Regions from separate parts of the Teredinibacter purpureus genome, predicted to be linked through region 1. Evidence: riboswitches for the same ligand, from Rfam matches in the RefSeq annotation. Region 1 holds a riboswitch; the other holds the start of a gene.
What was found. A riboswitch is a leader RNA that binds a small molecule or an ion and turns the genes downstream of it on or off. The one in region 1 is predicted to bind thiamine pyrophosphate.
Positions count from the first base shown of each region.

Region 1 (16,272 bases):
AGCGTACGAAGCGATGGTGCTTATGGCTCAGCCGTTTTCCTACCGCTACCCGCTGGTAGAAGGGCAAGGTAACTGGGGTTCTCAAGACGATCCAAAATCGTTCGCCGCCATGCGATATACCGAGTCTCGGCTGTCGAAATATACCGAAGTATTGTTAACGGAATTATCCCAAGGCACAGTGGATTGGCTGCCCAATTTTGACGGTACCTTAGACGAGCCAAAAACATTGCCAGCGCGAGTTCCTAATGTATTGCTCAACGGTACAACGGGTATCGCCGTGGGTATGGCGACCGATATACCACCGCATAATTTACGGGAAGTAGTCGACGCTACGATTCATTTGCTGGAAAACCCTACAGCCACAATCGAAGACTTGTGCGGGTTTATTCAGGGGCCGGATATGCCTACCGACGCGGAAATTATTACCCCGCAGTCGGAATTACACAAAGTTTACGAAACGGGTCGTGGCAGTATGAAAATGCGTGCGATCTGGGCGGTGGAAGACGGTGATATCGTCATTCACGCGTTACCTCATCAAGTTAGCGGCGCCAAAATATTAGAACAAATCGCAGCACAAATGCAGGCTAAAAAGTTACCCATGGTGGCCGATTTGCGTGATGAATCGGACCATGAAAATCCAACACGCTTAATTATTGTACCCCGTTCGAATCGAATCGAATTAGAGCCGGTGATGAACCATCTATTTGCCACCACGGATTTAGAGCGCAGCTACCGTATCAATATGAATATGATCGGTATCGATGGCCGGCCAGGAGTGAAGTCGTTAGATAAAATTCTGCACGATTGGTTAAGTTACCGCATGGTAACGGTGCGCCGCCGTTTGCAACATCGTTTGGATTGGGTTGAACGCCGCCTACATTTGCTCGACGGTTTGCTTGTAGCGTTTTTAAATTTGGATGAAGTGATCCATATTATTCGTACCGAAGAGCATCCTAAGCAAGTGTTAATGGCTCGCTTTGAACTCTCAGAAGATCAAGCAAACTACATATTAGACACACGACTTCGCCAATTGGCGCGGTTAGAAGAAATGAAAATTCGTGGTGAGCAAGATCTGCTTGCAACTGAACGCGACAAGTTACAAAAAATACTCGATTCAGCGCGCCGTTTAAAAACCTTAATTCGAAAAGAGTTAGAAGAAGTTGCTGCAGAGTTTGGTGATGATCGTCGCTCGCCTATTGTGAGTCGTGCGGAGGCGCAGGCGTTCAACGAAACCGATTTAATGACCAGTGAGCCGGTAACGGTTGTGTTATCGGACAAAGGTTGGATACGCTCTGCAAAAGGGCATGACATTGACCCAACCAGTTTGAGTTATAAAGCAGGAGACTCGTTTAAGTTGGTCGCTCGTGGTAAAAGTAATCAGTACACGTTGTTACTGGACTCAACAGGTAGAAGCTACGCCATTGTTACGCATACGTTGCCGTCGGCGCGGGGGCAGGGGGAACCCATTACTGGGCGTTTAAACCCGCCAAGTGGTGCCGTAATAGAAGGTATGTTGATGGGTGAAGAAGCACAGCAGGTGCTTATGGCGTCGGATGCAGGGTATGGCTTTATTGCGACCTTGGCTGATATGTACACCAAAAATCGTGCAGGTAAAGCGTTGTTGAGTTTACCAAAAGGTGGTCGAGTATTAGCGCCGCAAGTCTTAGATACCCCAGAAGAGCTTTGGTTGGCCGCTATTAGTAACGAAGGCCGTTTGTTAGTTTTCCCTATTACCGAATTGCCACAATTATCACGAGGCAAAGGTAATAAAATAATTAATATTCCCGCTGCTCGAGTACAAGCGCGGGAGGAGTTTGTAATAGCATTAGTCGCAATAGACAAACGCCAATGCTTAAAAGTTAATTCGGGTAAACGGCATCTAACACTTAAGTTTAAAGATTTAGAGCATTATCGTGGAGAGCGTGGGCGTCGAGGTAATAAATTACCACGAGGCTTCCAAAAGGTAGACTCAGTGGTAGTGGAATAGTAACCGGTAACGTGAAAGAATAACTTAATAGCTTTTGTAGTTGCTTTGAATTTCAGATGGCTCGACCCAAATCACATATTTTATGCAGGGAGCGGCTTGATCAATGTGGATTTAAGTGACACACTCACTTCCCCTCTGGGGATACCACAATGAATCATCTAAAAAAAATATATGTCTGGATTTCGTAAACATGGACGCACAATGGTTAAATGTGTTGTTCGCTTAACGCACCGTGAAATTGGCGACGTCGTCGCTGAGACGCGTGATATATCTGAAAGCGGCGTATTTGTTAGCTGCAGCGAACTTGTCCATTATATTTCTATTGGCGACGAGTTTGACGCAAAACTGTACAGCGAATGCAACAACATTTCTGAAACCAGTATGAAGGTTGTACGCCTCACTAATGAAGGCGTTGGCCTTGTGTTTGCGTAAACACGCGAGCTGCGTATTAATCTCTCCCGTATTTAATTCTTGCCTTCCTCAGTGTTTAATCACATAGCGTTACGCTAGTATTTATGCGCTATTTTGTGACATTTGAGCGTAGAACTAGTAAACATTATTTAGTGGGGCGACGAATACATTATTCGCATGCCGCCCTAGCGTTAACGCTTTTATTTATCCTTGAGATTAAAGGCTTTGCTCCAAGCGATTCGTTCGAATCATTGCGCGTAACTCTTCAATGTAGGCTTCACCTCTTTCTGAATAGTGCTCTAGGCCCGCCGCTAATAGTGTGCCCGTAGGTTCACGGTTTTGAACGCGTAAATAATCTCGCATTTTCCGCAGTTCTGCATAAGCGCGGTGGGTATTGATGTTATAAAAATAAGCGCTAACCGATTCAGCGGGTGAGTTGAATTTTCGTACTTCGTGTCCTGCGTTTGCAGAGCGTTGATTAGGTACTAGCCCGCATCCTTTTTTAAAACACCATTGGCCAAAATAATTATTGCCTTGTTTCGCGAAACGCGAACGCCCCCATGCGGATTCATTTGCAGCCTGAGCCAATACGAGAGCACTTGGGATAATATCTACACGCTGAACCAATTCGTTTACGCGTCGTATATCGGTAGCGTCGTCATCATCGGGCAGATCAAAATCTTCGGCAAGTTTATCTATGAGTGCTAACTCCGCTTTAGAGAGCGTTTGGTCGCTGCGCAATTTTTTCTGTATGAGTAGTAGCGGCACTCGTTTTGCTTCCAGAGCGCGATTTTCTGCATCGATGAAAGGCGTAAAAAAATTAAAAAATGCGGCTTTTCGTTCGGCGGTATTTTTTATGGCGCCGAAATCGGGCGTTGCAACAATGGGAGCAGCGTTAAAGGGGGTTGTAAAAGCGGTTAACAGTGTGGGTTGATGGCTTAAATAAATAACGAGAATAAAAACACAAACTGTATACGCCGCAAGAGCGTAAGCAATGGCTTTTTTGATAAACATAATGATCTCTTAGAAAAGGGGTTAGTACGAGCAAGCGATAAGGTAGACCAAAACAGCGGCTTTGCTGGATGCGAAGCCGCGGCCAGCGGTGGGGCTTGGCTACAAATCTAACGCTTTTCGCAATTTACTAAAATGAGTGCGAGCCGTTTCTTTGTCGGCGGGTTTATTACGGTCGGATTCGAGTGCGGGTTTTTGCGGAGGCTCAAGGTGTTCGCCTAATCTCACCCGGTCACATACTTCTTGATAGTGTTGTTTGAATATAGGGTAAGCAACATACTCATTGTTGTTTTGCAGAAAATACCAATCGGCGGCGCGGCCGGCATAATACACCGCAAGGTGGCTCCAGCGATTGCCTGCCTTGGGCGACGGCGCGCGGCAAGCTTCTAAAAAAGCGGCATGGGGTTCGGGCAAGCCGAGCGCACTACTGGTTTCACACGCTTTTATCATGGCGGCAAGTGTTGGTAGGAACTCGTTGTTTTCGATGATGGCCCGCGCAGCGAGCATTTGTACGCGTGGTTCAAACCGTTTTAGGGCGTCTAACCACAAACGTTTAGTCGCATTTACATCGGTTTCGCTGCTGTATGCTTTAAAAAACTGATTGTGATAGTTACGCTTAAACAACGCGAAAATTTGATTGAGTGCATCAATTCGGGCGTTGCCATTGGGTTCGGTAGCGTTGTTAGCTGAGTGCTCAGTTGGCCCAGCTTCGGTCAGCGAGTTCTTCTTCAAGGGTTATGTCCCGTGTCGATCTTTGTTCGTTATTGTTCGTTTGGTTGGCAAGCGCATGTTGGCGCGCCCACTCACGTTTTGCGTGTTGTAAAAAACGCGTATTCCAACTGGTATGCACCTGATTACTGTCGCGCCAATACAGAATAAATTCTGGAATTAACCCTGTGGCGAAGTTTACATCAATATTGGCTAAACGCAGCACATCGTATACGTCTTCTGAAGGCTGCCAGTGTGAGGGAAGCAGTTTTGGGTCGGTACTGTGTTCCAGCGCCGTGTTAAATTTTTTCCATTGTATGCGTACATGCTGAATAAATTTACTGTTCCATGTTTTATGTGCATCACCGCGTTCTTGCCAATACACAATAAATTCGGGAATCGCGTCTTCCACAAATTCACGTTTAATACTGGCGTGAACGGTCAACACCTCCATGGCATCTAAGCTTGGCCGCCACTGGTTGTCCATTATACTGTTCTGGTCCTGCCGATTACGTTGTGCTTCAAATTGACGCCATTGCCGAATGACATGCTGAATAAATTTAGCCCCCCACGAGCGGTGAGATTCTCCGCGTTCACGCCAGTAGGTAACGAACTCGGGAATTTGATCGCGTGCGAAGTTTTCGGGAATGTTGTGTTGTGCGAGCTGCGCGAAGGTAACAGGGTCGGGTTGCCAGTTGGCAGCAATAAAGTTATTGCTCGGCGATGCCAGTACGGGTGTGTTGTGTGGCGCGGGGGTTGGCCGAGAGGCTGTATTGGGTTGCCCTACGTACAGTGCGCGTTCATTGAAAGCATAGCGAAATGGGTGGTCGGGGCTAAGGCTGTTGGCGCCCAATAGCAATACACCTTTGGCGTGCAGGCTATGGCAGATGCGTTTAAGGTCGCGGTCATTCCAAAAGGGTACCACCGACTGTAGTCGGTTACTCGCGAGGTTACGCCACTCGAACTGCCCCTTCACTTCTGATGGTGCATGGCCAGCCAGCTCGGCCAATACCGATAGCAGAATCGACTCTTCCAGCCCCAGTTTACTGGCGAGTGAAGGGTAAACAAGAATGGGGTGTTCGGGTATAAGGCGTGAAGTCATAATCTCTCTCTAAGAGGGGGTCACTTTATCATTTAATGCCGCGTGCCGGTATGCCAATAATGGTCGTCATGCGTCTTCCTGTGTTAGGCCATGATGGCTGGCATCGTAATGATAAGGTGGGGGAGACTAGAGTCCCGCTGGGAGCGGCCCTTGGCGAGGGGCACAACGGTAATGGTCTCTCGCCAAGGTGGGTATATGGTGTTCTTCGTTATAGTGCGCGCGCCATTTTAGCCTTACGTATCAACTGAATATATTCCGTACGGTAGCCATATTCGTCGTCTCCTTTGTTGGCTTGAGCTAATACAATGGCATCGTCGAAACCCCACTCGCCCGTGTATTGGCCGTTTTTTAGCAATTGCGCAAAACCGGCAACGGCGGTGGCGAAGCGGGCTTCGCGTAGCATAAGAGCTGAAGGTTGGCGGGCTTCCATGTTAATCGTGGTGGTGAGCAGTTGCGAGTTATCGGCATCCGGCTGCTTGTAGCGAATTTTCACAAAACCGTATTCGTTAGCATGGCCGGCGGCGATGGGTGTTTCGCTATAACGTGAAGTATCAATAAGTTCTGCACCGGAATTAACGGGCGTAATCTCATACAGTGCGGTCACCGTATGGCCGGCACCAATTTCACCGGCATCAACCGCATCATTATTAAAATCTTCTCGCTTGAGTGCTCGGGTTTCGTAGCCGAGCAAACGGTATTCTGCGACGGTAGCGGGGTTGAACTCTACCTGTATTTTTACATCTTTGGCGATAGGAAAGAGGTTGGCAGTGGCTTCGGTGACGAGTACTTTCTGGGCCTCGCTTAGCGTATCGATATAGGCTGCGACACCATTGCCGTTTTGAGCCAGCTGCTGCATTAAGGCATCGTTATAGTTGCCGCCACCAAAACCTAGCACTGACAGATAAATACCCTTCTCACGTTTGCGTTCTACAAACCCCTTTAATTCTTCGTTGCTTTGAATACCTACATTAAAGTCACCATCGGTGGCGAGAAATATGCGATTAACCGCATCCTCGCGGAACGAGGATTCTGCCAATTGATAGGCCAATTTAATACCTTCTGCACCCGCCGTAGAACCTCCTGCTTGCAAGGTGTTAATCGCCTCTAGAATCGTCTGCTTTTCGGCGACTTTAGTGGGGGCCAATACTGTACCGGCGGCGCCGGCGTACACGGCAATTGCCACGGTGTCGTCGGGGCGTAATTTGCTGAGCAACAAATTCATCGACTGTTTAACCAGAGGCAGCTTGTCGGGTGCATTCATGGAACCACTAACATCGAGCAAGAAAACCACATTAGATTTTGGCTGTTCTGCGCTAAGTTCGTAACCTTTTATACCAATATGTACCAGTTTATTCTTGATGTTCCACGGTGAGGTTATCACCGTAATATTGCGGCTAAAAGGTTCTGCAGTGCTGGTGGGCTGAGGGTATTGGTAGTCGAAATAGTTGACCATTTCTTCTAAGCGCACGGCATCTTTTTGTGGCAGTACGCCTCGGTTGAGTTGGCGACGCACGAAGCTATAGGATGCTGTGTCGACGTCAATCGAAAACGTGGAGACCGGTTCTTCACGGGTGAGCTTAATCGCGTTGGTTTCCACGTGTTCGAAACGGTCGCGGCCTTCGCTTGGAATCTGTTGAACTGCAATGTCGCGGCCGGGAGGCGACATCATTGTGCGGGGTTTTGCTGGTGCGGGGCTGGCGAGTTGTTGACGCTTTTCACGTTCGACGATAGCGATACCTGCTACACGCTGTAAGGATTCGGCCGCAGCTGCGTCACTCTCGTGGAGAAGAGCAATATCTTCGGCGGAGATTGCCTCCACAACGGCTGATGATTCGCGGCGAATATCAGCGGCCGTTTCCAGTGAAGTGCGCATACCCGTTACGATAACGTCTTCCTGTGCTTGTGCAGGAGGGGGCGGCATTTGCCCGGTGTCGTTTAGCGGGTGGAGCGGCATAAAAGGGGTTTGTTCGGTGCCAATCATTATGCCAAATACCGCCATACAAGCGGTGGCAATACCGCCAAGTAGCCATTTTTTTTGTGCGAAATTAGGCGTATTCATAGGGTCTCTCCGATTCGTTTTGTTGGAACTAATAGTGAGACGGAGCCAACGCCAAAATCCTTGGGGGATGTACGAGTTTTTTTCGGGTGTACGGTGTTCTTGTGCTGCAGAGTGCGCCTGTTGGGATTTAAATTCACTGACGGCCATAGCGATGGCACGTTGCTTTGCTTCTGCGTCGGGCGCGTGATCGGCACTTCTATCGAGTTGTTTTTTTAGATCGTATTCATTCATGTGTGCCCCCTTCTGTTGGTGAAAGAAGGTTGAGTTTTTTACGTATTTGATGAAGCCGCCACGAGATGGTGCTTTCTTTTACCGCCAGAACGTTGGCGGCTTCGGCATGTGTTAAGCCTTCAGCTAACACGAGAAGAAGCGTTGCTTTAAAACCTTCTCCCCAACTTTCGAGACGGCTTAAAATTTGTTGAAGGTAAATGCCGGAATCGTGCTGGGCTTCCACGCTTGGCTCTCGAGTAGTTTCGGTGACGTGCCGGCGCCCGTCGCCACCAGGTTCGGTATGCTTGGTTTCACTGCGGTGCCAGTCAATTGCGCAAGTAACCACGAGCCGGTACAACCACGTGGTAAAGCTGGCATCGAACCGAAATTGCCCTAGTGAGCGCGCGAGTTTAAGGCAAGCTTGCTGGGTTATGTCTTGCGCGTCTGTGGGGTTGCCGCACCACTTACAGGCAAAGCGATACATCCTGTCGTAATGCAGTTGCAACAGGGATTCAAAAGCGGCGCTATCACCGCTTTGGGCCGCTTTAATGAGCGTGTCGGGTGTGTCGGATTTTCGAGTCATTATGGATTAGACGGCCATTTAGGCGAAATCCTTGGTTTTATTTTAGCGAATATGACGCACCGGTATTTGGTCGGCGAGTAAGGGTTGGTATTGCAATTTACGTATGGTTTCGCTCACCTGCGCGACGCTACGTTGGTCGTTGGTATCGAACTGCTCTAGTGCGCTGGGGGTGCTGTCACTATAGCCGCCGGGTTGCGTGCTAGATTCTGCGCTTAGGTGGGTAATGCCCAAGGGCAATAATGCATCGCGTAGCGGTTCCGATTCCCGTGTTGAGAGTACCAGTTCAACATCGGGAAAGCATAGCCTTAGGGCCATTATCAGTTGAATAAAGTCCTTATCGTTTACGGGGTGGGCAATGTTGTAGTCGGTACCGCAGGGGCGTAATCGTGGCAGACCAATACTGTAGCGTTGTCGCCAGTGCGTACGCTGTAGATAGTGTAGATGATGCGCGAGGGCGATAGCGTCGGTGCGCCAATCGGCAAGCCCTAATAAAATACCCACGCCAATTTTTTCGATACCGGCAGCGGCAGCTCTGTCAGGTGTGTCGAGCCGCCAATCGAAATCCATTTTTTGTCCGCTTAGGTGTACGTCGGCGTAGCGTTTTCGGTTATAGGTTTCTTGGTATACCACTACACCGTCGAGGCCGGCGTTTGCGAGTGTCCGGTAGGCGTCTTCGCTAAAAGGCTGTGCTTCCAATTGTAGCTGTGCAAGATGTGGCCGAAGCGTGGTTAACGATTCACAAAAATAATCTAAACCAATTTTGTGTTCTGCTTCGCCACTCACGAGCAGCACATGGCCAATATTTTTGGCTTGAATACTGCTAATTTCGTTTTTTAATTGGGCGGGGCGTAACCATGTACGCTTAAGTTTAGCGTCTGCGGTAAACCCACAGTAAGTGCAAATATTTGTGCATAAATTACTGAGATAAAGCGGTAGGAATAGCTGTAAGTTTGCACCAAAACGTTGTCGGGTTAAGTCGTGGCTATGGGCCGCCATTTCGGTTAAATACGGCGTAGCGGCGTCGGAAATAAGCACGGCCAAATCCGTTAGGGATCGGTTGGGTTGCGCCAAGGTTCTCTCTACATCCGCGCGGGTGAATGTTTCCCACGAAAAAGAGGGCGTGATGTTAGTGGATAAATACTGGCGGTAACTCATGTAAGCGACTCCAAAAAAGTCGTTAATGGGCTGGTGGCATTAGCGCGTTCGCTGCTGCTGGCTAGGCCACTGGTATAGGCGTAGCGTCCAGCGGTAACGGCCAATTTAAACGCTTCTGCCATTGTTGCAGGGTTATGTGCGGTGGCGATGGCGGTGTTTACCATAACGGCTGTGGCTCCCATTTCCATTACTTTAGCGGCATGGGAAGGCGCTCCTAAGCCGGCATCGATAATGACGGGAAGGGTACTTTGCTCAATAATGATGCGTAAAAATACTTCGGTGGCTACGCCTTGATTGCTACCAATGGGCGCCGCCAATGGCATAACGGCCGCACAACCCAGTGCTTCGAGGCGTTTACACAGTACTGGGTCGGCATGTATATACGGCAACACATGAAAACCTTCTTCAACGAGAATGGCCGCCGCTTTATACGTTTCCAGCGGGTCGGGCATTAAATATTGTTGGTCGGGATGTATTTCGAGTTTTATGAAAGGTGTGTCGAACAGTTCTCGGCCGAGACGTGCAAGATAAACGGCTTCGTCGGCATTACGTGCGCCGCTGGTGTTCGGTAAAAAGCGTAAGCCCAGTTGCTGTAAGGGCTGCACAATATCGGTTTCACCTTGTTGCCAATTGACACGTTTTAATGCAACGGTAACGCACTCGGTACCGCTGCACTGCAATGCATCCCGCATGAGGCTTACAGAGCCAAATTTTCCACTGCCCATGATGATGCGGGAATTAAACGTGGTACCTGCGAGTGTCCATTCCATGATTATCCTCCTACCACGGCAAAAAAGGCGTCGACATTATCGAGTTCGTTGAGTGTATGGCTGGGCCATTGTGTTTTTGGCACCACAGTGCCGTTTACCGCTATAGCGATGCGAGACGGTAGAGCGCTTTGCAAATGCGCAGTCACAAAATGTTCCAGAGTTGTAGAGGGGGTGTCGAGTGGTTCGCTATTAAGATACAGCTGCATGTAATCTCTCCCTGTCGATATTGGCGTCCACATTCATACGGTCAAAAATGGACAAAAATTGTTGTACGGTGAACGCTAGGTTTTGGCTTTGGGTAACGGCACGCACCACCGCAACACTGTTGACGCCACACGCGAGCACTTTTGCTGCATTACTAAGGTCAATCCCTCCGATAGCAACGGTTGGGGTATGGGCGGTTAACTGCGCTGTTTGCGCCAATCGTTTTAGCCCTTGTGGCTGGCTTGGCATTTTTTTAGTCGTAGTAGGGAAAACATGCCCCAACGCGACATAACTCGGGCGATAACCACGGGCGATACTCAGCTCAAAAAAACCGTGGGTACTAATACCTAATCGGAGGTTGGCGCGGGCGATTTCGGGCAAGGCGGCAGTGCAGATATCGCCTTGCCCGAGATGCACGCCATAGGCGCCTAGTTCGCACGCAATTTGCCAGTGATCATTAATAAAAAGTTGTGCGTTGTAATGCTTTGCGAGCTGAATAGCGAAGTGAATTTCGGTACGCAATTGTTGCAGGTTAGCGATATCTTTTAGACGCAGCTGCAAGGTGCGCACACCGAGCCGCATTAATTGTTCGAGCAGCGTCACTGAATCGACAACGGGGTAAAAACCGAGGCTATTGGTCATAGGTAAAAAATCGATGGGTGATGCCTGTTCTATGGTTGAACGCGACTGTGCGCCTACAATTTTTCCGGTCGGCCAATCGTCGCCATCATGTGGCCAACCGTGATGGGCAACGGCACCGTTTTGATGGGCGATGGCCGTGGGGCGAAGCCCAGAGCGCACGTAGGCAATGGCTTGTGTAATGGCATCCTCTAATGGAAAGTTCAGTGCGAGCCCTGCGGCAATGGCTGCAGCCAAGGTGCAGCCTGTTCCATGTGTATTGAGGCTACTAATTTTCGGGTGATGCCAGATTAAATTGCGGTCGTTTTTAACATCATAAAATTGATCCAGTAGATGAGTGCCATTATGTTCTTCGCCGGTGAGTAGAATCGCGTTGACGGCATGTTGTGCGAGAGCCGCTAACCCACCGAGCGACTCAAGTTCGCCCGAGTTCGGCGTGATGAGTGTGCATAAAGGCAATAGCGGTGATAAATCGACGGGATCGCACGTTAAGGAATCGTGGTTTGAGGCGATTTGTACGGGATCAATAATGAGTGGCAGTGAATATTGTGGTAACCGATGTTGTCTTAACCGATGTTGTATTAACCATTGAGCGAGAGCCTGCACTTGCGCTTGGGTTGCGATTAAGCCAATTTTGATACAGCAGGGCAAAGAGTCTTCGGCCAGAGTATCGAGTTGCGCAATTAATTCATTCGCTGACACGGCATAAACACCACTTACGCGTTTTGTGTTTTGGGCCGTGACGGCTGTAATAATCGTGCAACAGGCTACACCTAAATCGTTCGCTGTTAACAGGTCGGCTTGCACCCCTGCACCTGCGCGCGAATCACTGCCGCCAATGGCCCAAATGACGGGCGCTTTAGCTGTGCTTGATAACGTTTTACTCATTACTTGCGAGCTCTGTATAAAGGTGAGAACCCGATTCACGAAACTCTTCAGCTTTTTTGTTCATGGCTTCGTCATGCAGAACTTTTTCACGGATGTCTTGCGAAATTTTCATGGAGCAAAATTTGGGGCCGCACATTGAACAAAAATGGGCTTTTTTTGCCTGTGGTTGTGGCAAGGTGGCGTCGTGAAAGGCGCGCGCGGTGTCGGGGTCAATGGCCAAATTAAACTGATCGTCCCAACGAAACTCGAATCGAGCTGCACTTAACGCGTTATCGCGTAAGTGCGCGCTCTGCAAACCTTTGGCTAAATCGGCCGCATGTGCCGCAATACGGTATGCAATTAAACCTTGCTTAACATCTTCTTTTTCGGGAAGCCCTAAATGCTCTTTGGGCGTGACATAGCAGAGCATTGCGCAACCGAGCGAGGCAATAATGGCCGCGCCTATGCCTGAAGAATAATGGTCGTAACCAGGAGAAATATCGGTTACCAAGGGGCCTAGCGTATAGAAGGGCGCGCCGTGACAATGGGCAAGTTGTTCATCCATGTTTTCTTGAATTTTGTCTAGCGGTACATGGCCGGGGCCTTCAATCATAACTTGTACATCGTATTCCCAGGCAATCTTCGTAAGCGCGCCTAAGGTGCGAAGCTCTGCAAACTGCGCTTCGTCGTTAGCATCTGCAATACAACCTGGGCGCAGCCCATCGCCGAGTGAAAGGGCTACATCGTAGTCCGCACAAATTTCGCAAATGTCTCTAAAGTGTGTGTAAAGGAAATTTTGTTGATGGTATGTCATGCACCAGCTTGCCATTAGCGAGCCACCACGAGAGACAATACCGGTAATACGTTGAGCCGTTAACGGTACGTGTTCAAGCAACAGTCCCGCATGAATTGTAAAATAATCAACGCCCTGTTCCGCTTGCGCAATTAAAGTCTCGCGAAACACATTCCAATTTAAGGCTTCTACTTTACCGTCGACCTTTTCGAGTGCTTCGTATAGGGGCACGGTGCCAATAGGTACGGGAGAGTTCCGTAAAATTGTTTCGCGGGTAAGATAAATATCCTTACCAGTGGATAAATCCATGACGGTATCAGCGCCCCATTTTAATGACCACACGAGCTTTTCGAGTTCATCTTTAATGTCTGATTTAATGGCCGAGTTGCCAATGTTTGAATTTATTTTTACGCGAAAATGACGGCCAATAATCATTGGCTCCGTCTCGGGGTGGTTAATATTACAGGGGATAATCGCGCGGCCCTCGGCGACTTCTTGCCGGACAAATTCGGGGGTGATGCTATCGCCTTTCAGGCCCAGATTTTCGCGACAAGCGATGTATTCCATTTCGGGTGTAACAATACCCGCACGTGCATAGTGCAATTGGGTTAGCTGTTTGTCGGGTTTTTTTATACGTGATTTTCGCGAAAAACCGTGCGGCATAATGGGCAGGTTTCTATCTGAAGTAATAGTGTTGTCATCTGCAGCAGGAGTGGTTTGACAATGTTCTCTCGCCACAATCCAATCGGTTCTCCGGCGATCAATGCCAGCCTCAGGATCAATTTCGTGACGTAAAAATGGCCCAGAAGTATCATACAGAGGCACCTCTCCTTGCTCTGTTACGACACAGCGTTGTGCTACGGAAAAATTATGGGGATGACTGTTAACATCCATAGGTATAGAGCCGGTAAAGGCAATTTTTTCTAAGCGAGACATAAGCGGTCCATCATCAAGAGTGATAATTAACCGAAGTGATAAAGGTGAGTACGAACAAGAAAAGAAATAGCTGGTGAGAGAACAAAAAAGTATTGGTTTAAAACCAATGACAACGGTCGTAACGGGTTAACAATAACCATTAGCGGGGTAGCGGTATCAACCTTTTTTTGGCTGAGTAAGCGTGAACTCGCGGGTCGTTATTGTAAGCCTACTTAGGCGTGTTAGACGAAACAGTTGCGGTATTCTTGTTCCCTTCGCAGGCATTATCCTGATCAGGTAGTACGGATCTCGTTAGTAACGATCTCAGCCTTACGGCACTCCGACAAGTCAATTTGCAGCGGAGTATACGGCAGAGAATTTTTAAGAGCAATTCATCCAGCGCCAAAATACGACTGAGAGCGTCCTTAACTTGGACGGCTATTGTGCTGAAACGCAATACGAGCAGGAGAGCAGAGTCGAGATGGAAGGGTGAAATAGAAAGGGCGCTAGCCGTGGCACTTTTTCATTTTCTTGGCACTGCCACACCAGCAAGGGTCATTTCGCCCAAGTTTGATCGGTTCTAGAATATCGCCGGAAAAATACCACCAACGATTCTGATCAAAGCAAAATTGTGACTTTTCGTGCAACTGATGGGGTACCGCAAGCGTCGGTTTTTCATCGCCTCTTGGATGGAAAAAAGCGACGAATTCAACGCTGCCGTTGGTCGCCTGTGGCGTGGGGGAGTTGATGATTTTCAAGCTGAGCCATTGCGTACTAGCGGCGGTGCTTGCCAAGGTCTTGCTATCGTCGGGTGAGCGCTGGCTTGGGTGCAGCGTGGCGACTAGATAAGGAAAGTTGCCTAAATAGAAGGCGCAGTAACGCGAGCGCATTAATGTGACGGGCGTGCACTGGCTTGGCTGGTTCTCCGCTGTGTGCAGGCGTGCGCAGCACTCTGAGTAAGGGCTGCCAGAGCAGCAGGGGCAAGGGTCATGTTTATTCATAGTCCGCATTCTAACGGATTCAGCCTAATCGGGGGTTTTTCTGTTAAAAGTGGTGCTAAAATCACCTTTCACTTCACAACGCCAACTGATGTTCCCTATGTTTGCTCACGACCTTGAAAAAGAAAAAGCTTATCAAATCTCGCGCTTCGACCGAGATCACTTACTCGGCAACGCTTCACCTCACCCCATAGAGCTCGATGGCGAAACATGGGCAACGGTAGAACACTACTTTCAAGCGCAAATGGTAGCCAATGAAACTGTTATGGCGAAAATAAAACAGGCCCCTAGCGCTGAAGAGGCCTATAAAATAGGCACCTCGTGGTTCCGGCGAAAACGTAAGGATTGGAAACAAATACGCCGCGTGATGATGACGCGGGCTTTGTATACCAAAGCACAAATGTACCCAGATGTTAAAGCAGCGCTCTTAAAAACTGGTGATGAATTAATTATAGAAACGTCTGCTTATGATCATTACTGGGGTATTGGTCGTGATCAGCGCGGTGATAATATGCTGGGCAAAACATGGATGGATGTACGACGAAAATTGCTCGAAAACATAACCGTTAACGCGTCCTAAATAGACCGTTGTTGAGCGCTACTGTACACAGAATTAAACCTGTACAGAACTCGTTTTTTTAACAACAATCCAGAAAAAGCGAATAATACACGATACGAGGAAGACCCTTGGCGAAAAGTAAAACGGCCTTTGTTTGCGATGATTGCGGCGCAGACTTCAGTAAGTGGCAAGGACAATGCACTGAGTGCGGAGCATGGAATAGCCTAAAAGAAGTGCGCTTAAGTAGCAGCACAAAAACAGCGAGTGCTGGTAACGGGCGTTCCGGGTTTGCGGGTGAACTACAATCAAAAGTGACGGCGTTGTCCGATATCGATTTAGCGGAGTTGCCCCGTTTTACATCCGGCATGGGCGAATTTGATCGTGTACTCGGCGGCGGTTTTATACCCGGCTCTGTAGTGTTGATAGGGGGGCACCCAGGTGCCGGTAAATCGACTGTTCTATTGCAAACGCTTTGTGGCTTGGCACAAACTCACGAAGCGCTCTATGTAACGGGCGAAGAGTCTTTGCAGCAGGTTGCGATGCGCGCAAAACGTTTGGAATTGCCCACGGATAAATTAAAAATGTTATCGGCAACGGATGTTGACGTTATTGTTCATGCGGCGGGTGTTGTGCAGCCAAAGATAATGGTGGTTGATTCCATTCAAGTGATGCACCAAGTGGAAATTTCTTCTGCACCTGGAGGTGTTTCTCAGGTGCGTGAATGTGCCGCACAATTAACGCGGTTTGCAAAACAAAGCGGTACCGTTTTGATTTTAGTAGGACACGTTACAAAGGATGGCTCATTGGCGGGGCCTAAAGTATTGGAGCACATTATTGATTGTTCCATTATGCTCGAAGGCTCTCACGATTCTCGTTATCGTACCTTACGTGGAACTAAAAACCGTTTTGGTGCAGTAAATGAGTTGGGCGTATTTGCCATGACGGAGCAAGGCCTGAAGGAAGTGACAAACCCCTCGGCAATATTTCTACAGCGTGCAGATGAAATTGCCTCAGGTTCGCTCGTAATGGTGGTGTGGGAAGGTACGCGCCCACTACTCGTAGAAATTCAAGCGTTGGTCGACGACTCTAGTTTGGGTAACCCTCGGCGCGTTGCCGTAGGCCTCGATCAAAATCGTTTAGCGATGTTGCTGGCGGTTATGCATCGCCATGGTGGCGTTATGGTTGGCGATCAAGATGTCTTTGTGAATGTGGTCGGTGGGGTAAAGATTGTCGAAACAAGTGCAGATCTAGCACTGCTATTAGCGTTGGTATCAAGTTTTCGTGACCGGCCTCTCTCGCGT
Region 1 covers NZ_CP060092.1:1,272,816-1,289,087, forward strand. The annotation lists gene parC (DNA topoisomerase IV subunit A) at 1-1,987, shown strand, start outside; gene H5647_RS05665 (PilZ domain-containing protein) at 2,159-2,419, shown strand; gene H5647_RS05670 (glucosaminidase domain-containing protein) at 2,615-3,412, opposite strand; gene H5647_RS05675 (replication protein P) at 3,512-4,141, opposite strand; gene H5647_RS05680 (DnaT-like ssDNA-binding domain-containing protein) at 4,104-5,219, opposite strand; gene H5647_RS05685 (vWA domain-containing protein) at 5,428-7,509, opposite strand; gene H5647_RS05690 (RNA polymerase sigma factor) at 7,502-8,071, opposite strand; gene thiH (2-iminoacetate synthase ThiH) at 8,114-9,226, opposite strand; gene H5647_RS05700 (thiazole synthase) at 9,223-9,996, opposite strand; gene thiS (sulfur carrier protein ThiS) at 9,999-10,202, opposite strand; gene thiE (thiamine phosphate synthase) at 10,186-11,727, opposite strand; gene thiC (phosphomethylpyrimidine synthase ThiC) at 11,720-13,435, opposite strand; TPP riboswitch at 13,668-13,767, opposite strand; gene H5647_RS05720 (YchJ family protein) at 13,921-14,415, opposite strand; gene H5647_RS05725 (NADAR family protein) at 14,513-14,992, shown strand; gene radA (DNA repair protein RadA) at 15,100-16,272, shown strand, end outside.

Region 2 (16,272 bases), 520 kb from region 1:
CTTACCCGGAGGTTTGCAGACGGGTCTAGAGCGTATGTCTGGCTTTAATATGTCCGATGTTCGCGTCCATTATAATTCTCCGCGACCCCAACAAATTGGTGCGTTGGCTTACGCGCAAGGTACCAATATTCATTTAGGTAGAGGCCAAGAAAAACATTTACCTCATGAAGCATGGCATGTGGTGCAGCAAAAACAAGGGCGAGTAAAACCCACGCGCCAACTAAAAAGCCTTTCAGTTAATGATGATAGCGGGTTAGAGCGAGAGGCCGACGTGATGGGTGAGAAGGCGCTTTCTTGTGGGCGGAATTTTCCTCAGGCGGCAAGAGGCTCGCGGGTAAATACTCCGCATTCTACCGCGTCGATGCAGCCAGAAAGTGCCATGAGTTTAAAGTCTGCGGGTGCCGCTGCAATGGCGAATGCCCCTATACAAGGGCGGTTTGGTTTTGAAATAGAACTGCCTATTTTGTTTTTACACAAAGCGAATTTCGCCGCAGTGCCAGCGAGGGGGCTAGGCGGCGCCGGCCCGATGCCCACCGCAGCGAGAGCAGCGGTGCCGTGTGATGCTGGCCAGCGTGCCGGCGTCACCGATGTTTATGATGCACATGGCGCCGGTGCACAGTGCCATGTGAATGTTGATCATTCTGGTGCACTCGACCCTTTATATCTTCGCGAACTCGATGAGTACGCCGTGGCAAACGCACTTACCCCAGCTGAACGGGAAGGCCTCTTGTTATACACCGGCCACCTGATGCCGAGTCAAGCCAGTATTATGGAAGTAGTAACAGATGCGTGGGATGAACAGGCATTAACACGCGCGCAAGCGCTACAACGTGTGAGAGCTGTGATAGCGTGGGTGAATGGCCTTTTTAATTCAATTCGAGGTAATCAGCAGGTCGCCTTGGGAAATTATTTTATGGGTTCTACCGCGGCACAATCTGATTTATTTCAACCACGTTTAGGGTATTTTCATGCAACCTATGGCGTGAAATTGAGCCAAGTGCCAAGGATGTTCGAGCGAACCACAGCACAAAAAACAACGCTTAAACGTCATGCAAGAACGCATCGTAGTGAACGAAAACACGCCGATAATCTAAAACGCACCCATAGCTCCATCGGTAAAGCGACCACGGCTATGAGTTCAATTAAAAGTTTGTGGCCTCGCCAAGGTGGCGGCTGGTTCTCTAAAGGAAGTAAAGGTTGGAACCCCGGCACGGAAGAGACTTTCTTAGGTTTCTTAACATTGCTTGATAATTATCTATTGATGTTTCAAGCACTAAGAACCAATAACCTTGCAAAGCAAAAAGTAGGAATGCACTACTATAAAACCGATCTTTATGATTTAGCTCTACAGCTCCCTCATGAAATAATCCACACCTTGACGAACAATAATGCCTTGCGCGCAGGCGTGCGCAGAGCCATTGCACGATCTGTAGGGCTTCATTTGAATACACCGCTCACTGCGCCTTTAGCGGGCTGGTCGGTTAATCAATATTTGGAACAGGTTTTTACAGGCTTCAGTGGCCCGCAGCGGCAGGATGTGAATGCACAGGATATTCATGACCCTCTATTAGCGGGCAGCATCAACCCCTATAGCGCAAAATTAGGGCCAGACCAAATCGGCCCAGCCTTGAATCAAGAGGTTGGCGTGGTAATGGAAAACCGGCACCTAGAGTATTTAGATGAGGATTACGGTACTAACCAATCTGCGGCAGATGACCGGTTGGCGGAAAAATACCGTCTTTATGCTGCGCCTCCAGGCCCGGATACGAGAACGGTTCGAGAAAAAGCCTTATTTGATTCAGCAAAGGCAAGAGAAGCTGGGGCTGCGAGACGGCCAATTGGTGAATGGGAAGATATTATGATGAATATCTATGACATGCTTATCGATATTAACCAGTAGTGCCCGTGCGGATCACACACTATTAAGCGAACGACACGTTATTCGCTGCTCAGGGATATTTTGGCCATGTACAGCACAAAGGCACCATCGGAGCATGAAGCAGAAGTAAACGAAGAGAAAACGTCTCGGTCAGAGCCCCCTACCCCCAGTTCCGCGCCCGTACAATGTCGTTATGGCGTTAGAGCTTCCGCCACAAAAAACGCTGCGCTCGCTTCACCGAAACCCAATAACACTGGTATACCAACCCCCCTTAAACAGGGTCTCGAATCACTATCGGGCTTTGAATTGTCGGGCGTCCGCGTTCATTATAATTCTCCAGCGCCCGCAACATTAGGGGCGCTTGCCTATGCCCAAGGTAACACTATTCATTTAGGGCGAGGCCAAGAAAAACATCTACCTCATGAGGGCTGGCATGTTGTGCAGCAAATGCAGGGGCGCGTGAGGCCTACGGTGCAATATAAACGCGTTGCGATGAACACCGACAACGCGTTGGAAAAAGAAGCCGACGTGATGGGCGAAAAAGCGCTGCGGGGTTCGATTGGCCGCGCGTCGTTGGTACAAATGGAGGTTACGGGCGATGGCATTGTACAACGAGCGCCCGCCGGCCCACCGGACCCTAAGAAGGCTAAGCCGCCTACCCGTGAAGAGGTGGATGAGCAAGATAGGCTGTGGTTGACGGACAAAAACGGCAAGCGCTGGTACATGCGCGACAACGGCAACGTACGCTGGTGGCAACCTGTGCGTAAAAAGAAAGGTGTTGGAGGCTATAGCGTTTATATGCGAACACCCGATGTGCCTTTAACGCTACAGGATATTGCCAGCGCCAAGAATACAATGGATGCCTACGAAGACGATGTAAGTTGGGGAGTATTTGAGGAAGGGCCTGTGGTTGATGTGGTGGCGCAAGCCAACCCCAAAACACGTGACCAACAAGGTACTGTTATGGCGAAGCACTTTGGCCAAGCAGCCCTACTCGCCGCAAATTGTAATAATAAGTATTATCTTGGCGCCTCCGAATATGCTGGTGAAGAGGATTGGGAATGGTTGCATATGCAGGGGCATTCGCTGGGAGGTCAGGAAAGTGCCGCTAATTTGGTGGCCGGTAGTCACGGCGCAAATACTGAAATGGCCGCCATCGAAAGTGCCGTTGGGCGCTTCATGGGAAGTAAGAGCATTCGATTAGCGGTTACCCCTAGTCTCGAAATCGCCACACGCCTTGGCAAACCTTCATTAAAGGCAAGGCTGATTGATTACAAGGTGTGGGTGAACGGTACGTTAGTTATTGAACGTCGAATAGATGCGAGTCGTGGGCGAATGCCGAAAGTGGAGTACGACTCCTTAGAAACCAATGCCGTCCATAAAATACAATTTGAGTCGCCAGTGGGGAAACCCATTGAATTCGTACAGGGTGAAACTTTGTTTCAGTCGTCGTCAGCGGATGAACTGGAGCAATTACGAAAATCCCAGTATAAACAGGGTTTTGATCATGAAGCCATTAAGGATGCGCGCCGACAGTCCTATTTAGAGGGTGTTAAAGAGAGGCGTGCATCGGCAATAAGTGCCGCCCGAGCAAAAGCGTTTAATAAAGCATGATTCGCCGCAATTGTTATTGGCTATGGCCTATGGCCTCAAAGGTATTACCGATCGGTTTTTGATTAATTGCGGTGCTCGCCTTATTGTCGTTAAAATACACTCTGAAATCGCCTTAGAGCGAACTTAGTCAGTAAACTAAAAGGAGTGTTAAATGAGCATTAGAACATGGGTGAGTAAATTTTTATTAGCGATGGTTTTTTGCGGAGCGGTATCCGTTGTTGCACAAGAAGAGGCAACGCAGGCTACACAGCATGATGGTAGTTGGTTTATCGGCGGGGGCTACCTTGGGTTAGATTCTGAAGTGACGGACCCTCAAGGTGTTGGTAGTGGCGGTTTTGTTTTGGATATGGGCTACACCGGTATTGTGAACAATAATTTCCGTTATAGTGTGGGTTTTTACCTGCCCTTTTTATCGGATGATGATTCGTTCAATCAGCGTGTAGAAGACCAATTTGGTAGCCGTAGTACTGAGTCTTCTGATATTAGTGCAATGGGTGTTTTAGGTGAATTGGGTTATCAGCACGCCTTAAATGAAAAAACATCGTTCTCGTTGAGCGCAGGTTTTCGTACTTTGAGTGCCGATCGTGAAATTGCCAGTTGTTCAAACTGTATGTCGGAAGGATTGAACCTTGCCGGTGGCGGTTATTTGCGCCCTGCGATTGTTTTTCATGGCGAAACTGTTGACGTTGAAATAGCAGCGATGACGTTTTTAAGTGGCGATATGACCAATGGTTTTATGGTCAATGTCCTCTTCTAATTTTACCTATCAAAAAGAGCACTCAAGTGCTCTTTTTTCGTTAAAGCCCTCTTAATACTGTAATCCCCCGCCCATTATTGACCTCACTCGAGGCCGAACACCGCTGGAGAATCTAGTGAGAACGTTGTGTTCGTCGTGTTATCACCGAGGGAATTTTTATGCTCGTCTGTAGAACGTTTTCAGTTTTGTGCTGGAGGCGTTTAATTATTCCTAAGCTTAAAATACCTATCAAGAGTATCGTGAAGGTTTTTGGTTCGTTCACGGTGGTGCTGTTAAATAGGACTCTGTTAAATAAGACGTCAACGCTTCGGTCTAGATAAAGGCGTTAGGGGTATGAGTGATGCGACGGTAGGCATAAGCACATGGTGGTATTTCACAATGCTGTGTAGTTAACACACGTGATAATGCGCGCGACTTGAATCCGTGAAATAAGACACGAAAGTGTCGGGCGGAACAGAGTAATCCTTATTTTAGTTGAATTAAGTGACAGAAGATCAAGGTGTTAGTTTGGCTGGGAGCGCGCCAATGTAAGCATTACTGACAACCGCTAGTGCACGAAAGAATAACGGTAAAGCGCTTTTATTAATTTACACGTCAGGGAGGCGAGAGACGGTGAATGAAGGGCTAATATTGGCTAATTTATGGTGGGGCGTTATGCCGTGCGGGCCGTATTAGACGAATCTATTCTATTAACAGTACAGTGACGTGAGCGTTGTAGGAAAAGCGTAAAAATTTATGAGGACTACGGCAATCGCTAAACGAATAAAGCCTAATGCATAAGGCCGTTTTGCTGCAGAGCGACCTGTTTTAAACATTTTTCGCACAGGCAGTCTCGCCATTGTTGCGCAATTTCGTCTGCCGTTTGCGGTGTTAGTTGTAATGCTGTGCAATGACATTCGCTAATTGCATCTGAGCGGCAAATAAAGTTGCCACTGCAGCGCGGGCAAGTACTCGGGGTTGAGGCGTCCATAATGCTAGATCGAGAGTTGTTAATTTTATAGGGATATTTTTACCGATCTTAGCATAGCGAGGGTAGAAGACGAGAACATGACAGAAATTTTATGCATATTTAAATGCATAAATAGAATGTTGCGTAATTTCAGAGCAGAAAAAACGAAAGGAGGTTGTGTAAAGCGGCCGATCCAACCACCGCCTCAATAAACTTAAGGCGGTGGTTGGATTGTTTTTTACACACGGCGGGCACTTTTGGTTAAAAGCTATACCGCGCCTTTAACCAAAGCTGCCGTCCTGGCTCGTTGACTCGGACGGGGTCTGGGTTGAAGGGGTCGGAATTGGCAGCATTTACGTGGTAGGCGTAAGCCGTATCCAAAATGTTTTCTATACCCGCTTGTAGTTGAATGCTGTCGTTTGGTTGCCAGCGGCTGTAGAGGTTGAAGGTTGTGAAACCGTCAGATGGGCCAGCGTCCACATTGGGATCAAATGCGTCTTGCTCGGCCGAGACAATCATCTCACCGCCCAATGACCAATTGGTGTGATCATAATCGAGGCTAATTCGCCCTTCTAAAGGTGCAATTTGAGCGAGGTCGCTGGTGTCACTTTCACCACGTGTATAGCTGAGCGCGGCTTTTGTCGATAGATGATCACTTAGGGTACGGCTGCCGTCAATTTCAAACCCATAAAGGCGCGCGTCCACATTGCGGTACAGCGTTGCTGAATTGTCATTGTAGCGTTGTATGTAATCGCTTACTTCATCCCAGAATACGGTTGTACTCCACCGATAAGTGTCTTTGTCGGCGACTAAGGTAAAGTCCAATTGATGGTGTGTTTCTGCATTTATATCGGGGTTACCTACCCAAGTGCGTCCCATGGCATTGCGCGCCATGTATTGCTCAGTGGCGTCGGGCGCACGAATGCTGCGGCTCAGGTTGCTACTGAAAACGGTATTGTCTGAAAGCGTGTAGTCCCACCCGAATACCAAACCAAAGTCACTGTTGCTCTGTGCGCTTGCCGAAACACCATAAGCGTTTTGGTAGAGCGTATTGGGGGTTGCTGCGCCCATCATACCAACCATCTCGTCGGCACGGGTAGCGTCGGATTCAAACTGATCAATACGTGAACCCAACCGGAGAAGGTGTTTGTCGTTAAGCGTGTAATCAACTTCAGCAAATATGCCCGTTTGTTGTAGCTCTACTCCAGGCCACATAAGCGAGGCGAGCATGTCATAAGTGCCATCTTTGCCCATATCCATGTGTAAAGTAGAGGCTCTATCGTTGGCACGATGATCGAAACCAAAACGCCATTCGAGTGAGGCTTGCGAGACGGTTGCGAGTAAGCGAGCACCCTGTGTATCGGATGTACTATTCGCTACCATGCCGGCGTCGTTCATAGGCATGCGATTGCGCAAACTGTAGTTGTCCATCAAGTGGTCAACGTTACTTTGGTAAGCGGTCATCTCGATTTCATCAATCACGCTACCGCCTGTGTAGTGCCACTTTACGCGGGTGGTGGCGGAATCTGTCCAGGGGGAATCCATACCGTTCCCAGGAAACCACGCGTCGTCTTCACTTACGCCCTCGTAGGACAGCTGAAGGTAGTGGTTCTGGTTTAGATCAACACCAGTAATGAAGCCAAAGCTGGATGACTCGAAGGCTGAAGAAGTTACTTCGCCATCGCCGTCTTCATAATTAGAGCCAGATTTTATGTCACCGAATACACGGCCGAACGCGCGTTCGGTGCCAAAGGCTAGGTTAGCTGAAGCGTCGTTGAGTTCAGAATTAGTCGTATGGCCAAGGTTTATGGAACCTTGGTAGGCTTTGTCCGTGAATTCGGGGCGCTTGTGTTCGAACAACAGCGTTCCGCCACTACCGCCAGAACCATAGATTACGGAGCGATTGCCCTTAATAATGGTGAGTTGGTCAAAGTTATCCATTGCGGTATAGACCGTAGGTGGATCCATGCGCCCAGGACACGCGCCGAACGTGTAAGCGCCATCGGTCATCACATTTAATTGATTTTGGGACTGCCCACGAATGATAGGCTCGAAGCCTCGTCCACCACGGCGAGTAGCGGTCATGCCATTGACGGAGCGTAACAATTCGCCAGCGTCTTGTACGGGTTTGCTCAACGTCGATTTGCTGTGTAACTGTTGCTCTTCGGACATAGTGGTATCACCCACCACTTCGACAACTTCAATAGGTAAATCGCTGCCGGCAATGGCGGGCATGGTTATCATCGCTATAGCGACGCCTAATGCGCATTTTTTCATGATCTTATCTCTGTGGTCTCAATAGGGGTAATTGTAAATAAGCGCGCCGAAAGAAGGGATGTGGCGAATTGTCGCAGGAGACTAAATAGTGATCATGGGCAGTGGCGAGATAAGCGGCATTGAGCGTGTGGTGCTCTTCACTGCGATGGTGCTGGCAAGGATGAAATGAGATAAAAGAAGAGAAAAAAACTCGCCTGTTACCTCCCGAGTAAGCAGGCGAGCAATAAGATGGCCTATAGCCATATCGAGCTTGCGAATGAATCTAAAGGGTATTAGAGCGAATATTCGGGCTGAAATTTTAGGGGGGCAGTGGTTAGGTTACTACCATTTCAAACCCGAATATTCGTTTTCTTTTAAAGCGTTCTGGCGGTAATCGCGGAGGTGATTACTGCTGTTCAGCGATCTTAATAATGTTATCCAAATACGAGGTGGTGGTTTCTGCCCAAGAGCCCATCAAGCGTTTGAAGTAATAAAAATTGGTTGCTTTGTTGGCCAGTAAAGGGCCTTTCGCGCTGGAATCTGTATTACGGTAGTCGGTTATATGGATAAAAGACTGGCCGTTTGGGTTAGTAATGTGAATGTCGGTGGCGGCTTGGCCAGCCAATGCGACTAGTGTTTGTTTAATACCGCTGGAATCGGGAGCAAAAATATAAAGATCGAAAAGTTTGGCAGAGAATATTAAGGTTTCTTCGTCTTTTGTATTCTCTACTGACCAACCGCCTTCTGTTAGGGCTTTAACTATCTGGGCTTTATAGGCTTCACTATAATTTTGTTTAATGGACGCCTGATATTTATCTGACGTTTTGCTTCGAAAACGTTTTAACCACACGTCTGCAAATTGAGCGTGCACATCTTCAACATAAATTTTGCGTTTTAGCGGTACGCTAAAGTCTTCGGCTAAATAGAAACGATCAAAATCAGGTGAATCCATTGGCGAGAGAATAGGCTCCGCGTCGGTATTGCGGATATTCGTAACGGGTTCAGTAGCGGCAAGTTGAACGGGTTCGCTCGTTGCTTTTTTAAGCGCAAAATCCAGCGAAGGAGACGCCAGCTCCATGTGCGTATCTTCGCTAAACGTTAATGTTGGCAGGGCATTATCGGGCGTCTCAGCGCCTTCGATAGAACCTGAAACAACAGTAGGCAATGTATTGGCGCTCGGCGCGTGCTGCATGTTGGTTTCGGCGGCGGGATTGGTTGTAACCTGTTGAGCGGGAACAACATCTTGCGACCCCTGAGACTGCGCAGGTAATGTTACGGGTTCAGCTGCAAACGATGGTATGCGAATGTCATTGGCACTTGCATTCATCGCTACCACCAATAACCCCGCGATTAACGCAGACACGAACTGCTCCATACTTTTTGCCATACCCGATGAATCTGAAAACAAACGTTTAACGCGAGGTAACATATTTTCACCTGTTTTTTTAGCCGCAAGCACGGTGGCTAAGCGGAGCTGCAGCTCGGAGATATTGGCCAAACTATTGGCATAGAGTGTTGGGCTACCACAATGCTTAACTGCGGTATCGTCACAGGCATTCTCTCGTTCGATGTCAATATTACGGGAAATCCACAGAACGGCTGGGTTAAAAAAGTACAGCAAACGAACGAAACTTTGAATGGCATTTACAACATAGTCGTTGCGTTGAATGTGCGCTAATTCATGCAGCAGAAGAGCTTCAACTTGCTCAACATCTAACGATGTTAAAAGGCCAATGGGCAATAAGATAACGGGTTTTAGGTGGCCAATAACGCAAATGCTGGAGACACGGCTAGAATTTCGGATAAATATACGCTTTGAAATTCCCATGCGTTTGGCTAGTTGCGCGCAGCGTTGCGACCATAATCCACTGACGGGCGAACAGTTCTGATGGCGCAAACGTAAAGCAAGAACAAAATCGCGGGTAAAGCGTATGAATTGAACGCTAAAACCAATTAACCACACCGCTAAAATGTACTCGATGTTGTTATTAAGTACGCCATAGGTTTGTTCCCAGAAACCACCAAAATAGTGAATGGTTACGCCGCTAGTCTGAACAATATAATGCGCTTCTCCTATACTTTTATATAAATAGGAGAAAGTTGCACCGCTGGCCACAACGCACATAATGAGCGCAAAAATACCGTGTAAGTAACGTACGCGCGCACTAAGGTTTCGGTTAATGGACAGTGAGAGTGCAAGCACGAGTGCAATTAGCCCTGCTTGCCAAAAGGAGTGAATCATCGTCCAGCTGAAAGCGTAGGCGATATCGCCGCTTAAAAATGTTGCGAGTTTCATTATTCTTTATCCTCTAAATTATCTAGAAAGGATCTAATTTCATCGACTTCTTTTTTGCTGACGGAGTTGTTGCCAAAAAGTTGCATCACAAGCTTGCTTGAGGAGCCACGAAAGGTATTGTCGACGAAACGTGAGAGAAGCTTATTTTTAGTGGTTGTTTCTTGAATAGCGGTAAAATAGATATGGCTGCGCCCGTCGAGGCGTCTATCTAATAAACCTTTTTGAACCATAACCTGCATCGACTTCAGTGTGGTGGTGTAACCAATGGTACGAATGCTACTTAACTTTTCGTGAACGTCCTGCACACGCAACTCTCCCGATTCCCAGAGAATATTCAGTATTTCAAGTTCTGCTTGTGTGGGGTTGGACACGATGTTTCCTTTAGCTAACTACGAGTGATGTCGTAGTTAAGTTTGTACGACGCTTATCGTAGTTGCAAGTAGTTTTTATACGTTAATGGAAAATTGGCGTTAAAAATGAGCCTGAGGCCTGGGTTTTAATGGTACTTAAAGCGAGAGGTAAGATGTTTCCTACGCTAAACGCTCAAGACGCATTGCGTGAACAATGGTGCCTTACGCGTTTAACGAAGCGGATAGTTAAAGAGTGAGCGACGAAAGCGATTTTTCGAGCATTGTTAACGTTTTCTGTAGAGATTCTCGGTTTTCAATTCCCATGCGCAAGATTAATTTTTGAGTGTTGGGCAATGCTTCTAACGTAGGGTCTAAGAACTGATATTGGGCGCGAATCAAAATGAGTTCGGGTTCTCTTTCTATGTGTGGTGTGGCGGAAAAACTGCGCAACGCCCCCAGTACAAGGGTGTGAAATTCGGCTGGCCCTTCTCCCAATTCTTCGTAAGCGCGTTGTAATAATGGGTAGTAAAGCCGGTACAGCTGCGTTATAGCGGAAAGATTAAGTTGTTCGGCAAGGCTCACGTAAACGCTATAGCGTTGCTGGTTTTGCGGGGGGTTACGAAAGAGCGCTGTTTGAATGGTTTCATTGCTATTTTCGGGCGATGGGATTTCAGCCATACGGCCTATAGCTTGTGCTTTAAAGGCTGATGTTGGTCCGTTCAGGGGGCGGTATTGCGGTACAACTTTACCTTGGTTTAGATTAAAAACGGCGCGAACAAATTTTCGAATAATATCGTCGGGGGTGAGTAACGCCACCAGTGATGTTAAACCCTGAGTTTCTAGAAGTGTTGTTCGCAGGGGCTCATCGCTATTGTCTAGCGTCGGTAATGGTTCGGCGGTTGGCGCTGGTTGAGCAGTGGGTTGTAGCAGGTCGGTATCCGGCGCGGGTGTTGCCGTTGGCGCCGGCGTGCTGACCGGTGTGGGAATAGGTGTTGTGGGCGCTACAACGGGAATAATGGGTGCCGAGCTACGGTTGGATAGCAGGTAAACACCGGCAGCGAGCAATGCAACTACGATGAGTACAATCACAAAGGTTGTAGAAGAACGTTTAGAGTGAATGGCTTCTGGTGGTCCGTCTAAATTACCATCCCCTAAGTCACGGGTGTCGTCGCGCATCTATGTTTCCTTTTTTTGTGTTTGACCTGAATTAAGCCATAAAACGTTTGTGCAGGGCGGTTATCGATCCGTCATTAACTGAATCATAATGTGGGGATCGTGTTTTTACACTTTGTTTTTGCGCGCGTCCTGTAATACTACATGGGTATTTAGAGCGCCAGCTTTTGATTATGATCCCTTCGCCGCGATAATTTTTTCTGGATGGATAAAACGTTTTGATAGGAATGTAGCGTAACGCATTTATTAAGCGGCATATTACATTAACTTTGTTCTGAATCCTGTTTTGATTCAAAACTAGCCGTTTATTCTGCGTCCTTTTCAAGGTACCTTACGCCGTCGCTAATAAAAATAAAAAAGCGCGAATTTTTCAGTAATCATCAATCTTTCCTTTCCTTAATACAACAAAGAGCGTGGTGCCTTGTATTGTTTGCACCTGAACGCTTATGGACACCTAAGAGGGTTCGGTATGAACATTAGCCAACTAAAATTTATTCCTGCTGCCGCATTATTATTTGCCTATGCTGCTCACGGCTTGGTATCTGGCGCAGGCGAAGCCACTATTTCTATGAACAATAACTGGGGCAGTGGTTACTGTGCCGATGTGACCGTTGCGAATAATGGTGGTAGCACCATTACGGATTGGACTCTAGAGTTAGATCTAAACGGCGCGAATATCAATAACTTGTGGAACGGTAGTAATAGCGGTAGTACCGTTACACCGCAAAGCCATAATGCCTCTATTGCATCGGGTAGCAGCGTTACATTTGGCTATTGTGCTAACGGCAGCGGCACGCCTTCTATTGCGTCACTTTCTGTGACAGGCGGTGGTACTGCATCTTCTAGTTCTTCATCGTCTGTTTCCTCCAGCAGTTCTAGCTCTTCATCGGTGAGCAGCTCGGTGTCTTCTAGCAGTAGTTCTGTGAGCAGTTCGGTAAGCAGTTCTGTTTCTTCATCGAGCAGCAGCTCGGTTTCTTCTTCAAGCAGCAGCCAAAGCTCATCGTCTACCGGCCAATGTGACGAGCAATGTCAGTGGTATCAAGATGAGCCACGAGCGTTGTGTGCGAATCAAGATACCGGTTGGGGTTGGGAAAATGGTCAAAGTTGTATTGGTCGCACTACGTGTGAAGGCCAAGGTGGCAGTGGCGGCGTGATTAGCAGCTGTGGAAATTCTTCCAGCTCTTCTTCAAGTTCGTCTAGCTCCTCTAGCAGTTCTTCTAGCTCTTCTAGTAGTTCTAGCAGTAGCTCTTCCTCAAGTTCTTCTAGCTCCTCAAGTTCAAGTAGCATTGCGGGTTGTGATGGTTATGCAACTCGTTATTGGGATTGCTGTAAAGCACACTGTAGCTGGTCTGGAAATGTACCTGATGGTGCTGAGCCTTTAGGTGCTTGTGGTGTGAATGATCAGCCCATTGGTGACATTAACGCGGGCAGTGCTTGTGATGGCGGTAACGCTCATATGTGTCAGGGTCTATCGCCATGGGCTGTGAGCAATACGTTGTCTTATGGTTATGCGGCAACGTCTAGCGGTGACGTGTGCGGTCGTTGTTTCGAAATCCAATTTACGGGTAGCTCACACAACGGTGGCAATGATCCGGGTTCTGCGGCATTAAGCGGCAAGCGTATGATTGTTCAGGCAACTAATATTGGTTCCGATGTGGCGGGCGGTCAGTTTGACATACTCGTACCTGGCGGCGGCGTTGGTCAATTTAATGCGTGTTCTTCTCAGTGGGGCGTATCAAACGACGAGCTAGGCGCGCAATACGGCGGTTTCCTCGCGGCTTGTAAAGATGAGCTGGGTTATAACGCTAGCTTGTCACAGTATAAAAGCTGCTTGTCTCAGCGTTGCGACAATGTGTTTGGCTCACGTGGCCTGACGGATCTACAACAAGGTTGTCAGTGGTATGTTGACTGGTTTGAAGCGGCCGATAACCCCAGCTTGAAATATCGTGAAGTGGCTTGTCCATCGGCGATAACTTCTCGTTCAGGTGTTGACCGTGGTTTTCTAAACGACGTGAGTAACTCTTGTAACTAAACATTTGTCGTAAGACTGAATGGTTAGACCTCTACTGAGCCCCTTTTGGGGCTCAGTTTCGTTAACGGGTACAATACGTTAGAATGCGCGCTCTCCTGAGGGGTGACTGTGGTTTTATAGCGATAGTCTGAGATGGGATCTTCCCAAACCCTATGAACCTGATCCGGTTAGTACCGGCGTAGGAATAGGAATCTCGCGTAGGCGAGCGTTCACTTCGGCCAACTATTGGCTTGTATACCATTCCCTGCCAAAGCACTACTCCGGCTCTCCTATTTTTGTCTATAGAAGGCCTGATATGTTCTCCAAGTTCCAACCATTAGCCACCCTTTCTTCCTTGCTCGTGCTGTCCCTCAGTGGTGTAGCGCTGGGTCAAAACACCGAAGAGGTTGTAGAAGAGGTGTTGATCACCGGTGAAATCCGGTCGACCCGTCCGCTAGAGCTTGCTAACAGCGTTTCGGTAATTGATGAAACCGTTATTAAAGCGCGTAATGCGAAAAATCTAGAAGATTTGTTAAATATCGCACCAAACGTCAACTACTCCACAGGTGCCTCTCGCGGCCGCTATATTCAGATTCGGGGTATTGGCGAGCGCAGCCAATTTGTTGCACCCATTAATCCATCGGTAGGCGTTATTGTTGACGGGATAGATTTTACCGGTTTGGCAACAGGTGTAACCGCGTTGGATACCGCTCAAGTTGAAGTTTTTCGAGGCCCACAGGGAACACTCTACGGCGCCAATGCACTTGCTGGCATGATCAATGTCGTGGGTAACCGCCCAGAAGAGACCACCGCAGGGGCAATAGCGGCCGGCGCTGGCAGTCATGGAACATTTGATGTGAGTGGCATGTTTACCACGCCCTTGAGCGAAAACGCTGGGTGGAGAGTGGCAGTCCAAAAAAATGTCAGTAATGGCTATATTCAAAATGATTTCTTAAACCGGGACGACACCAACAACCTCGACGAGTTAAGCCTACGTAATCATCTTAGTTTCCAGGTGTTAGAAACGTTGAGCGTAGATCTGACGAGTTACTATATCGATGTCGACAATGGCTATGATGCGTTTAGTTTGGACAACAACCGTACAACCTTCTCAGACGAACCGGGCCATGACCGCCAAACTACCGTTGCCCATGCCCTTAGCGCAGGCTACGAAGGTTTAAGCTTTGCCGACGTGAATGCGGTAGTGAGTTATGCTTCTTCAGACGTTGAGTATGGCTACGATGAAGATTGGGCCAACCTCAACCTGTGTACCGATTTTCCAACGTGTATCTATGGTTCTTATTCTTCTGCCGATAACTATGAGCGTGACAACAGTAATCGCTCGGTTGATGTACGCTTTGTATCAAAAGCCACGCAAGGGCCGTTGAAATGGGCCGTGGGTGTCTATGATAGAAATCAGCAAGTGGATTTATTGCGTACTTATTTCGGAGACTACTCGAGCCGATACACTACAGACAGCACCGCAATCTACGGACAGGTCGACTATCAGTTATCCGACGTGTTGACGCTTATCGGTGGATTACGCAACGAAGTTTTCGATGCGAACTTTAACGATAGCGAAGCCGTAGCGTTTAAACCAAGCGATAATTTTTGGGGTGGGAAGCTCGCACTTGAAGCAAAAGTTGCTGAATCTACATTAGTGTATGGATTAGTGTCACGTGGTTACAAAGCGGGCGGCTTTAACGCCGATCCACTGTTGGACGATGATTTGCGTCTATTTGAGCCCGAATCTATGGTGAACTACGAAGTAGGTGTGAAAGGCAACTGGTTAGATAACACGCTAACGGCTCAGCTCGCAGGTTTCTACCAAGAGCGTACCGATATTCAAGCGAAGCAATCGAGGGCCTATCCTATTGAAGGCGAAGCCTATGTAGACTTTGTAGAGTATCTCTCGAATGCTGAAGCTGGGTCGAATGCAGGTCTCGAAGCTGAGGTGAACTGGCGTGCGAACGAATCTTTGACGATATTCAGCACCGTTGGGCTATTGAATACGAATTATGACGGCTTTGAAAACCGCAGCCACGTTGACAGGAATGAAGAGACTGGTGATGGATATGATATGAGCCAGCGAGATCAGGCTCATGCGCCTAACTATCAATATTTCGTTGCTGCACAATATGATTTCTCATTGCCCATTAATGTTCGTGTCGAACTTGAAGGTAAAGACAGCTTCTATTTTTCTGAAAGCCACAATGAGAAAAGTGAACCGTATAACCTGCTGAATATTCGCCTGACATATGATCGTGACGCGGTGTCCGTATCGTTGTGGGGCAAAAACTTGACAGATGAAACCATTGAAACGCGGGGTTTCTATTTTAGCCATGCCGGTGGCAACGACCCGCGCAAAGGTTATGCGCCTGAACCTTATACGCAAAAAGGTGCTCCATTAACTTATGGTGTAAGCGCAAGCTATCGCTTCTAGCCTGTACAAGGGGCCGCTTCTAACAACAGAGGCGGCCAATTAAAGTCAGCTAAAAGGTACCAAAATGAAATTAAGCGTAGAACTTACCCTCTATCCTCTCCAAAATGATTACCTTCCTATCATTGTCGAAACCATCGAAAAACTGAATACATACGAAGGTGTTGATGTTAACACCGTACCCACGGCAACCATTCTCGCGGGTGAATACAGCGCGGTTATGTTCGCTATCAATGATGTAATTGCGTGGAGTTTTAACCGCTATGGGAAATGCGTTTTTGTCGCGAAATTCTTGCCGGGCTATGAGGCGCTATAAATGTTAGAGCTTTTTCAGCAAGGCTTCAGCGGCTTAATGCAACAATCGGGATGGGAATTGATCGCCGTAGCATTAGCAATTGCCTATTTAGTACTTGTGATACGTGAGAGCCGTTGGTGCTGGCCGTGTGCTTTCTTTAGCACTGCAATTTTTAGTTGGGTCTTTTTTGATGTGTCGCTGGTAATGGAATCGCTACTAAATGTTTATTATATGGTTATGGCGGTGTATGGT
Region 2 covers NZ_CP060092.1:754,184-770,455, reverse strand. The annotation lists gene H5647_RS03155 (eCIS core domain-containing protein) at 1-1,900, shown strand, start outside; gene H5647_RS03150 (eCIS core domain-containing protein) at 1,967-3,493, shown strand; gene H5647_RS03145 (hypothetical protein) at 3,645-4,250, shown strand; gene H5647_RS22400 (cysteine-rich CWC family protein) at 5,020-5,220, opposite strand; gene H5647_RS03135 (TonB-dependent receptor domain-containing protein) at 5,461-7,476, opposite strand; gene H5647_RS03130 (M56 family metallopeptidase) at 7,862-9,751, opposite strand; gene H5647_RS03125 (BlaI/MecI/CopY family transcriptional regulator) at 9,751-10,122, opposite strand; gene H5647_RS03120 (DUF3014 domain-containing protein) at 10,348-11,277, opposite strand; gene H5647_RS03115 (cellulose binding domain-containing protein) at 11,744-13,306, shown strand; TPP riboswitch at 13,395-13,508, shown strand; gene H5647_RS03110 (TonB-dependent receptor) at 13,602-15,728, shown strand; gene H5647_RS03105 (YkoF family thiamine/hydroxymethylpyrimidine-binding protein) at 15,793-16,041, shown strand; gene pnuC (nicotinamide riboside transporter PnuC) at 16,042-16,272, shown strand, end outside.
Region 2: it holds a riboswitch for thiamine pyrophosphate, as region 1 does, so the genes downstream of both, H5647_RS03110 (TonB-dependent receptor) here and thiC (phosphomethylpyrimidine synthase ThiC) in region 1, are expected to answer to the same signal.